2 regions of the Bradyrhizobium sp. AZCC 1610 genome follow, and region 1 is predicted to be linked to the other one. Evidence: predicted binding sites of a transcription regulator. Region 1 holds the regulator's gene; the other holds the start of a gene.
What was found. Region 1 encodes LexA, which represses DNA repair genes until DNA is damaged. Its sites were predicted from a motif close to TGTTCNNNNTGTGTTCNG; they were not measured.
Positions count from the first base shown of each region.

Region 2: a site for LexA is predicted at 1,451-1,468, ahead of recA (recombinase RecA). Genes of this name have one in related genera too.

Region 1 covers NZ_JAZHRR010000001.1:3,537,983-3,541,189, forward strand. Annotated here, with positions in the region: gene V1279_RS17535 (molybdopterin molybdotransferase MoeA) at 1-711, shown strand, start outside; gene lexA (transcriptional repressor LexA) at 924-1,625, shown strand; gene V1279_RS17545 (hypothetical protein) at 1,857-2,273, shown strand; gene V1279_RS17550 (hypothetical protein) at 2,360-2,587, shown strand; gene V1279_RS17555 (ComEC/Rec2 family competence protein) at 2,595-3,207, opposite strand, start outside.
Region 2 covers NZ_JAZHRR010000001.1:4,299,946-4,303,152, reverse strand. Annotated here, with positions in the region: gene V1279_RS21365 (hypothetical protein) at 114-308, opposite strand; gene V1279_RS21360 (hypothetical protein) at 350-589, opposite strand; gene V1279_RS21355 (hypothetical protein) at 833-985, shown strand; gene recA (recombinase RecA) at 1,593-2,684, shown strand; gene V1279_RS21345 (hypothetical protein) at 2,804-3,207, shown strand, end outside.

The sequences.
Region 1 (3,207 bases):
CTTGCGGTGCACCGCCGCCCAAAGGTCGCAGTCCTCGCCACCGGCGACGAGCTGGTGATGCCGGGCGCTACCCCCGGCCCCGGCCAGATCGTCTATTCCAACGGCTACGGCATCCGGGCGCTGGCGCGGGCCGAGGGCGCCGAGGTCGTCGATCTCGGAATCGCCGCCGACACGGTCGATGCCACCGCGCAAGGTATCCGCCGTGCGCGCGAGGCAAGCGCGGATATCCTGATCACCCTGGGCGGCGCCTCGGTCGGCGACCATGACCTCGTCAAGCGGTCGCTGGAGGCCGAGGGGACGGCCATGGCGTTCTGGCGCATAGCGATGCGGCCGGGCAAGCCGATGATGCACGGCAGGCTGGGCACGATGCGGGTGATCGGCCTGCCCGGCAATCCGGTCTCCTCCTATGTCTGCGGCTTCCTGTTTCTGGTGCCGTTGATTCGTGCGCTATCGGGCTGCGACACCATCCATCATCCGCGCGAAAGCGCCTTGCTGGGCCGCGATCTCGCCGCCAACGACCAGCGCGAAGACTATCTTCGGGCACGGCTCGAAGCGCGCGCGGACGGCACGCTGATGGCGGTGCCGGTGAGCCACCAGGATTCATCGCTGCTCGGGAATCTCGCTGCGGCGCGGGCACTTGTGATACGTCCGCCGTTCGCGCCGGCTGCCGCAAAGGGTTCGCGCTGCGAACTGCTCCGGCTGCCCGAATGATGCCCTGAACGGCGCCTTTAAGGGCGTTTTGGGCCGAAGCCGCAATGCGTTCACCTGAAATTAAGTGGTTGCGGAACACATATCGAACATATAGTGTCCGTTCATGATTTGTTTCGACTGCTAGTGTCCAGGGTTGGGAGTTTTAGGGACTCCCGCGATGGACCCTGACGCTTCGGGACCGAAAGACTGTGCCAACCGGGGGATTGCTCGCGATGCTTACGCGCAAACAGTATGAACTTCTGCGTTTCATCAATGAACGGCTGAAAGAGGCCGGCGTACCGCCCTCCTTTGACGAGATGAAGGACGCGCTCGACCTGCGCTCGAAATCCGGAATCCACCGCCTCATTACGGCGCTGGAGGAGCGCGGCTTCATCCGCCGGCTGCCCAACCGCGCCCGCGCCATCGAAGTCATCAAGCTGCCGGAGCTTGCTGCCGCCGGCAACGGCCGCCGCGGCTTCACGCCGAGCGTCATCGAAGGCACGCTCGGCAAGCGCTCGGTGAGCGTGCCGGCTTCCGAGGATGACGGCAACCGCCCGGTCGCCGTCCCCGTGATGGGCCGGATCGCCGCCGGTACGCCGATCGAGGCGCTGCAGACCCGCAGCCACACCATCAGCGTGCCGCCTGACATGCTCGGCTCCGGCGAGCATTACGCGCTCGAAGTCCGCGGCGATTCCATGGTCGACGCCGGGATTCTCGACGGCGACATGGCGCTGATCCAGCGTAACGAGACCGCCGACACCGGCGATATCGTGGTGGCGCTGATCGACGAGGAGGAAGCCACGCTGAAGCGCTTCCGCCGCCGCGGCGCCTCGATTGCGCTGGAGCCGGCCAATGCCTCCTACGAAGTCCGCATCCTGCCGCCGAACCGGGTCCGGATTCAGGGCAAGCTGATCGGCCTGTACCGGAAGTATTGAACTGTCGGATTGCAGACACGACGGCGACGACACCCCGCCCCGGCCTTCGGCCGGGGTTTTTTGTGGCGCGGCCGGAACCAAGCCGCGTTAGCGCGTTTGTGATTTAGGCGCAGCGCGCCAGTCGCAGAATTGCCCAGAAACAAGAAAAGGCTCTGCGCCATGTCCACTCTGATAGAGGCTTGTGCCTCCTTCGAGACACGGGTCAGCTATCTCAAACGAGGGAGCCATCCGATGTGTGACTATAGCCTGCATGCTGTGGCAACGCGGCCTGCCCAGGTCGGCGAGACGCTGATCACCACGACCTTCCGCGGTACATCGACCCGCGGCTTTGCGTCGGAACGCGAGCCAGCAGTGGCGGTCTGCATGCTTCCCGGCACCGAGCTGGCGTTCGCCGAGGACGTCAAATACGATAACCGGTGGATCTGGACGCGAACCACCGACTGGCGGGTCGGCAAGTTTAACCAGATCGAACCCGAAGTATCCGACCGTCACCATGACGCGATCGAATTTCCTGACGGAAGCCATGTGCTGGTGACGCAGCTCTGCGAAGGCCAGCGCGCGACTGTGCTGCAATTGCCGGTGACCGAGGGCGAACGTGCACCGAAGGTGACGGAAGCGCCGCCGGCCGAATCCATCGTGACCGGATAAACGCAAACGCGAACGCGATCCGCCGGTTTAGGCCGGCGGATCGTGGTAATGTAATTTTTTCAGAACTCGGCGCCGAGGGGCAGTCGGTGGTCAACAAGGTTACATGGCAAAAGGCCGGACGCGTCACCGAGCCCGGACGATACATGTTCAGGTACGGCTGGCTCACCATCACGGCCGAGGATCTCGCGATCTGGCGGCAATTCCCCGAGGCGTCGTTCACGCTGGTCAATTTGCCATCGGAGCCCGACGCGCCTGAGGAGTTTCATCTGGGCGCCTTCGAAATACCCGCCAGCCCGACGGTCGACGAGCACTGATGTTCCTCTATTCCTCCGCCTGAAGGTCGGCCTCGGCCGGCGTCGCATCGACGGCGCGCGGCGGCACGACACGCGGCGCAAGCACGGTGGCGTCGGCCTCGCGCTCGTCGGCTGCGGCCGGCGACCACGGGCGGTCGATCCCCCTGGGCTTGGCTGCCTCGACGACAAATCCCTCACGGCCTCGCCGCAACGCCATTGCGCCCTGCCGCCGCAACCGGTCGGCATCGATGACGGAAGCCGCGCATGAAGCGGGCGCCTGCCGCAGCGTCACGATGAGCGCCGCGCGCTCGCAATCGTCCGAAAGCGCCTCGGGCTTGAGCGCCTGCGCGATAAGGCCGCCGGCGGATTGCGTTACGCAGCCAAGGTCGTCGCATGAGACGCCTGCGGTGAGCGATGCGTCAGCGGCCGTACGCGCGTCCGCGTCCGCCGCCAGCCACTCCTTCAGGAGGAAGGCATCCCGGGAGCCCTTCGCCGCATGCATCAGATGCAGCCTTCCATCCTGGCCGCGGACGGCGACATTGCGACCATCGGCGGAGATCAGGATGTCCGGCAGCGGCGCCCTCGCCGCCCATAGTGCCGCTGATAGCACCAGCACCGCGCCCGACCAGCGCAGCGGCGTG
Region 2 (3,207 bases), 760 kb from region 1:
CGGAATATGTCGAACTTGCGCGGCGGGTCACCTCCGTATGTTTTGCGTAGTTGGGGGGCCGGCCCGGGGACAGCAGGCGGCCGTGGTGATACTGACGAACTTTGCCGGCGGCCTTACTCGTAGCTGGCTTTTGGCGCGTTCATGGACCCGTTCATGGACCGCTCAACGTCATCAGCCAGTTGGCCCAGATGCTTGGCCAGCCGGTCGAACATTTCGCGCTTGGTCATGTCCGTTGCAAGGTCGCGGATCCGCGCCGCTTCAGCCGCATTGCTCCGAAGCTTCTCCAGAGAGGCTCGATAGTCCTTCACTTCCGGGTCCCCTTGCCAGTCCAGGACACTGGGGTGCGGCCTTACTTCTTCTGATCGGACAGCAAGTTTTCCAATGAGTTTGGGGGCCGCAGGCCGGGCGATCTCAGCCACTCATTGATGTGAGCGGCCGTCTCGGCCTGCCGGGCACGCCGCAAAAGCAGTTCTCGGGCCATGCTGCCGGGAGGTTGCTTTTCAGCGGCCGCTTTGAATTTAATCGCCTCTTCCGCTAGCCGCTCTTCAAAGGTCGCCGTGTGAGTGACGCGCTTACGCTGCTGAGCCATGGGGTCCCTCTTGAGCCCACCCATCGCTAATTAAAGGCCGGTTGTTTCATTCCGTCTGTCCGGCAGCCGACAAAACTCAAATCAGGCCATTGCGATTTTTCGAACCGGGTCCCTGAGGTCGGAAACAGGCCAGTACCAAATCCCGGGTACTGGCCGAAATAGGCCACTCCGCTTTTCAAAACAAGCCACTAACGAATTGACCCCCCAGCAATGGTGCTGGGGGTCTTTTTTTGGAGAACCAAAATGAGACTGCAACTGCTGCATTACATAGCCAAGCCGCTGCGCATTCAGTTCAAGGTGGACGGTACTGCGGCAAGCATCTTCAAGATGATCTACAAAGATTCGCCTAAGGGGACGGAGGGGCTACCACCGCCACCGCAGGACTATACAAAATGAAAGAGGCTGCCAACTGAGGCGGCCTTACTTCCGGGCGACGTGGCGGGCCAGTTCACGCATGAGCGCGTGGTATCGATCGATCTGGCCGGCGACTCTCGTCCAACTTTGGGCGATCTCTTTCAGAGTCTTAGCCTCAGCCTCACTCCGCGCTGATTTCATCAAGCGACGGCATTCTGCCGCCTGATCCTGGCAGTGCTGCGCGCTGTCCATGGCCATTTCTCGCGCCGGATTCTACCCCAAGTTTAATACCCTTGAGGTACCTCAAAATTCCCATTGCACGTAGATTTACCGAGAACAGGTGTCGGCGACTTTGCGGCGCGTGATTGTCACCGACATGGCCCCCTTGTGACCGGTTCCTGGCACAAGTTCCTACCCGCTAGAAAGTGTAGGGCGGTCAAACTAGGCCACCCACAAATTCAATTTAGGCCACGAGGGGTTAAAACAGGCCAGCACCAAATCCCGGAAAAGAACATATTGCGAACATAGAACAAAGGTGGTACGAGATTCCCGTACGCTGTCGAATCCCGAAGAATCCCGAAGTCGAATCCCGAACTTGCCACCGCCCGTTTGTCCCGCTCGCGAATCCCCGCCATAAGGAGCACGTATTATGTCCACCACTGCCCTGCGTATCGTCGAAGGATCCTCCATGGATAAGACCAAGGCCCTGTCCGCCGCGCTCTCCCAGATCGAGCGCCAGTTCGGCAAGGGCTCGGTGATGAAGCTGGGCAAGAATGACCGTTCGATGGACATCGAGACCATTTCTTCGGGGTCGCTCGGGCTCGATATCGCGCTGGGCGTCGGCGGCCTGCCGAGGGGACGTGTGGTCGAAATCTACGGGCCGGAATCTTCAGGCAAGACCACGCTGGCGCTGCACACGGTGGCGGAGGGACAGAAGAAGGGCGGCATCTGCGCCTTCATCGACGCCGAACACGCGCTCGATCCGGTCTATGCGCGCAAGCTCGGCGTCAACATCGACGAACTGCTGATCTCGCAGCCCGACACCGGCGAGCAGGCGCTGGAAATCTGCGACACGCTGGTGCGCTCCGGCGCGGTCGACGTGCTGGTGGTCGACTCCGTTGCAGCGCTGGTGCCGAAGGCCGAACTCGAAGGCGAGATGGGCGATGCGCTGCCCGGCCTGCAGGCGCGGCTGATGAGCCAGGCGCTGCGCAAGCTCACCGCCTCGATCAACAAGTCCAACACCATGGTGATCTTCATCAACCAGATCCGCATGAAGATCGGGGTGATGTACGGCTCGCCGGAAACCACCACCGGCGGCAACGCGCTGAAATTTTACGCCTCCGTCCGCCTCGACATCCGCCGCATCGGCGCGATCAAGGAGCGCGACGAAGTGGTCGGCAACCAGACCCGCGTCAAGGTGGTGAAGAACAAGCTGGCGCCGCCGTTCAAGCAGGTCGAATTCGACATCATGTATGGCGAAGGCGTCTCCAAGATGGGCGAAATCCTCGATCTCGGCGTCAAGGCCGGCATCGTCGAGAAGTCGGGCGCGTGGTTCTCCTATGACAGCCAGCGGCTCGGGCAGGGGCGCGAGAACTCGAAAGCCTTCCTCAAGGCCAACCCCGACATGGTCGCCAAGATCGAGACGGCGATCCGCCAGAACTCCGGCCTGATTGCTGAGCAGATTCTGGCAGGCTCCCCTGAGCGCGACGCCGACGGCGAGGAGCCGGCGGGCGACGAATAAGTTTCCAACGCTTCAGGCCGCAAAGGCCTGAGACGCGACAGACGGGCGCTGCGGACGTTGAGTTGCCGACGTCTTTGGCGCCCGTTTTGTTTGGTGGGTAGGTATCGTCGGAGAGTTCAATGAAGCCTCTCGTCCTGACCGGATGGTTGATGCCGGACTTTATGGAAAATGACCTCGCCGATCTCGTGCTAAATTTGGATTTTTTCAACTTCGTGTGGGGACCGCAGCCCTCGCCAGATGAACTCGCAGCCCATCTTGGCCCTCGCACCGGGAGTCACGACCGGAACCGGGCCACACACTGGTCGGACTGGGGCACCCACCGGAGCAAAAACAGAAGGCACCGTAATCGGAGCCTGGCCGAATTCTGCCAGCAATACGAAACCGTCGAACTATGGTTCGACATACGGCCGGGCGCGCAGCTGAAACTGATCTGGCTGCTCGATTATTTCCGCTCTTATCCTGAAACCATTAGCAGGTTGAAGCTGCGTCTTGTCGATCTGAAGATGAGCGCGCTTGAGAAATT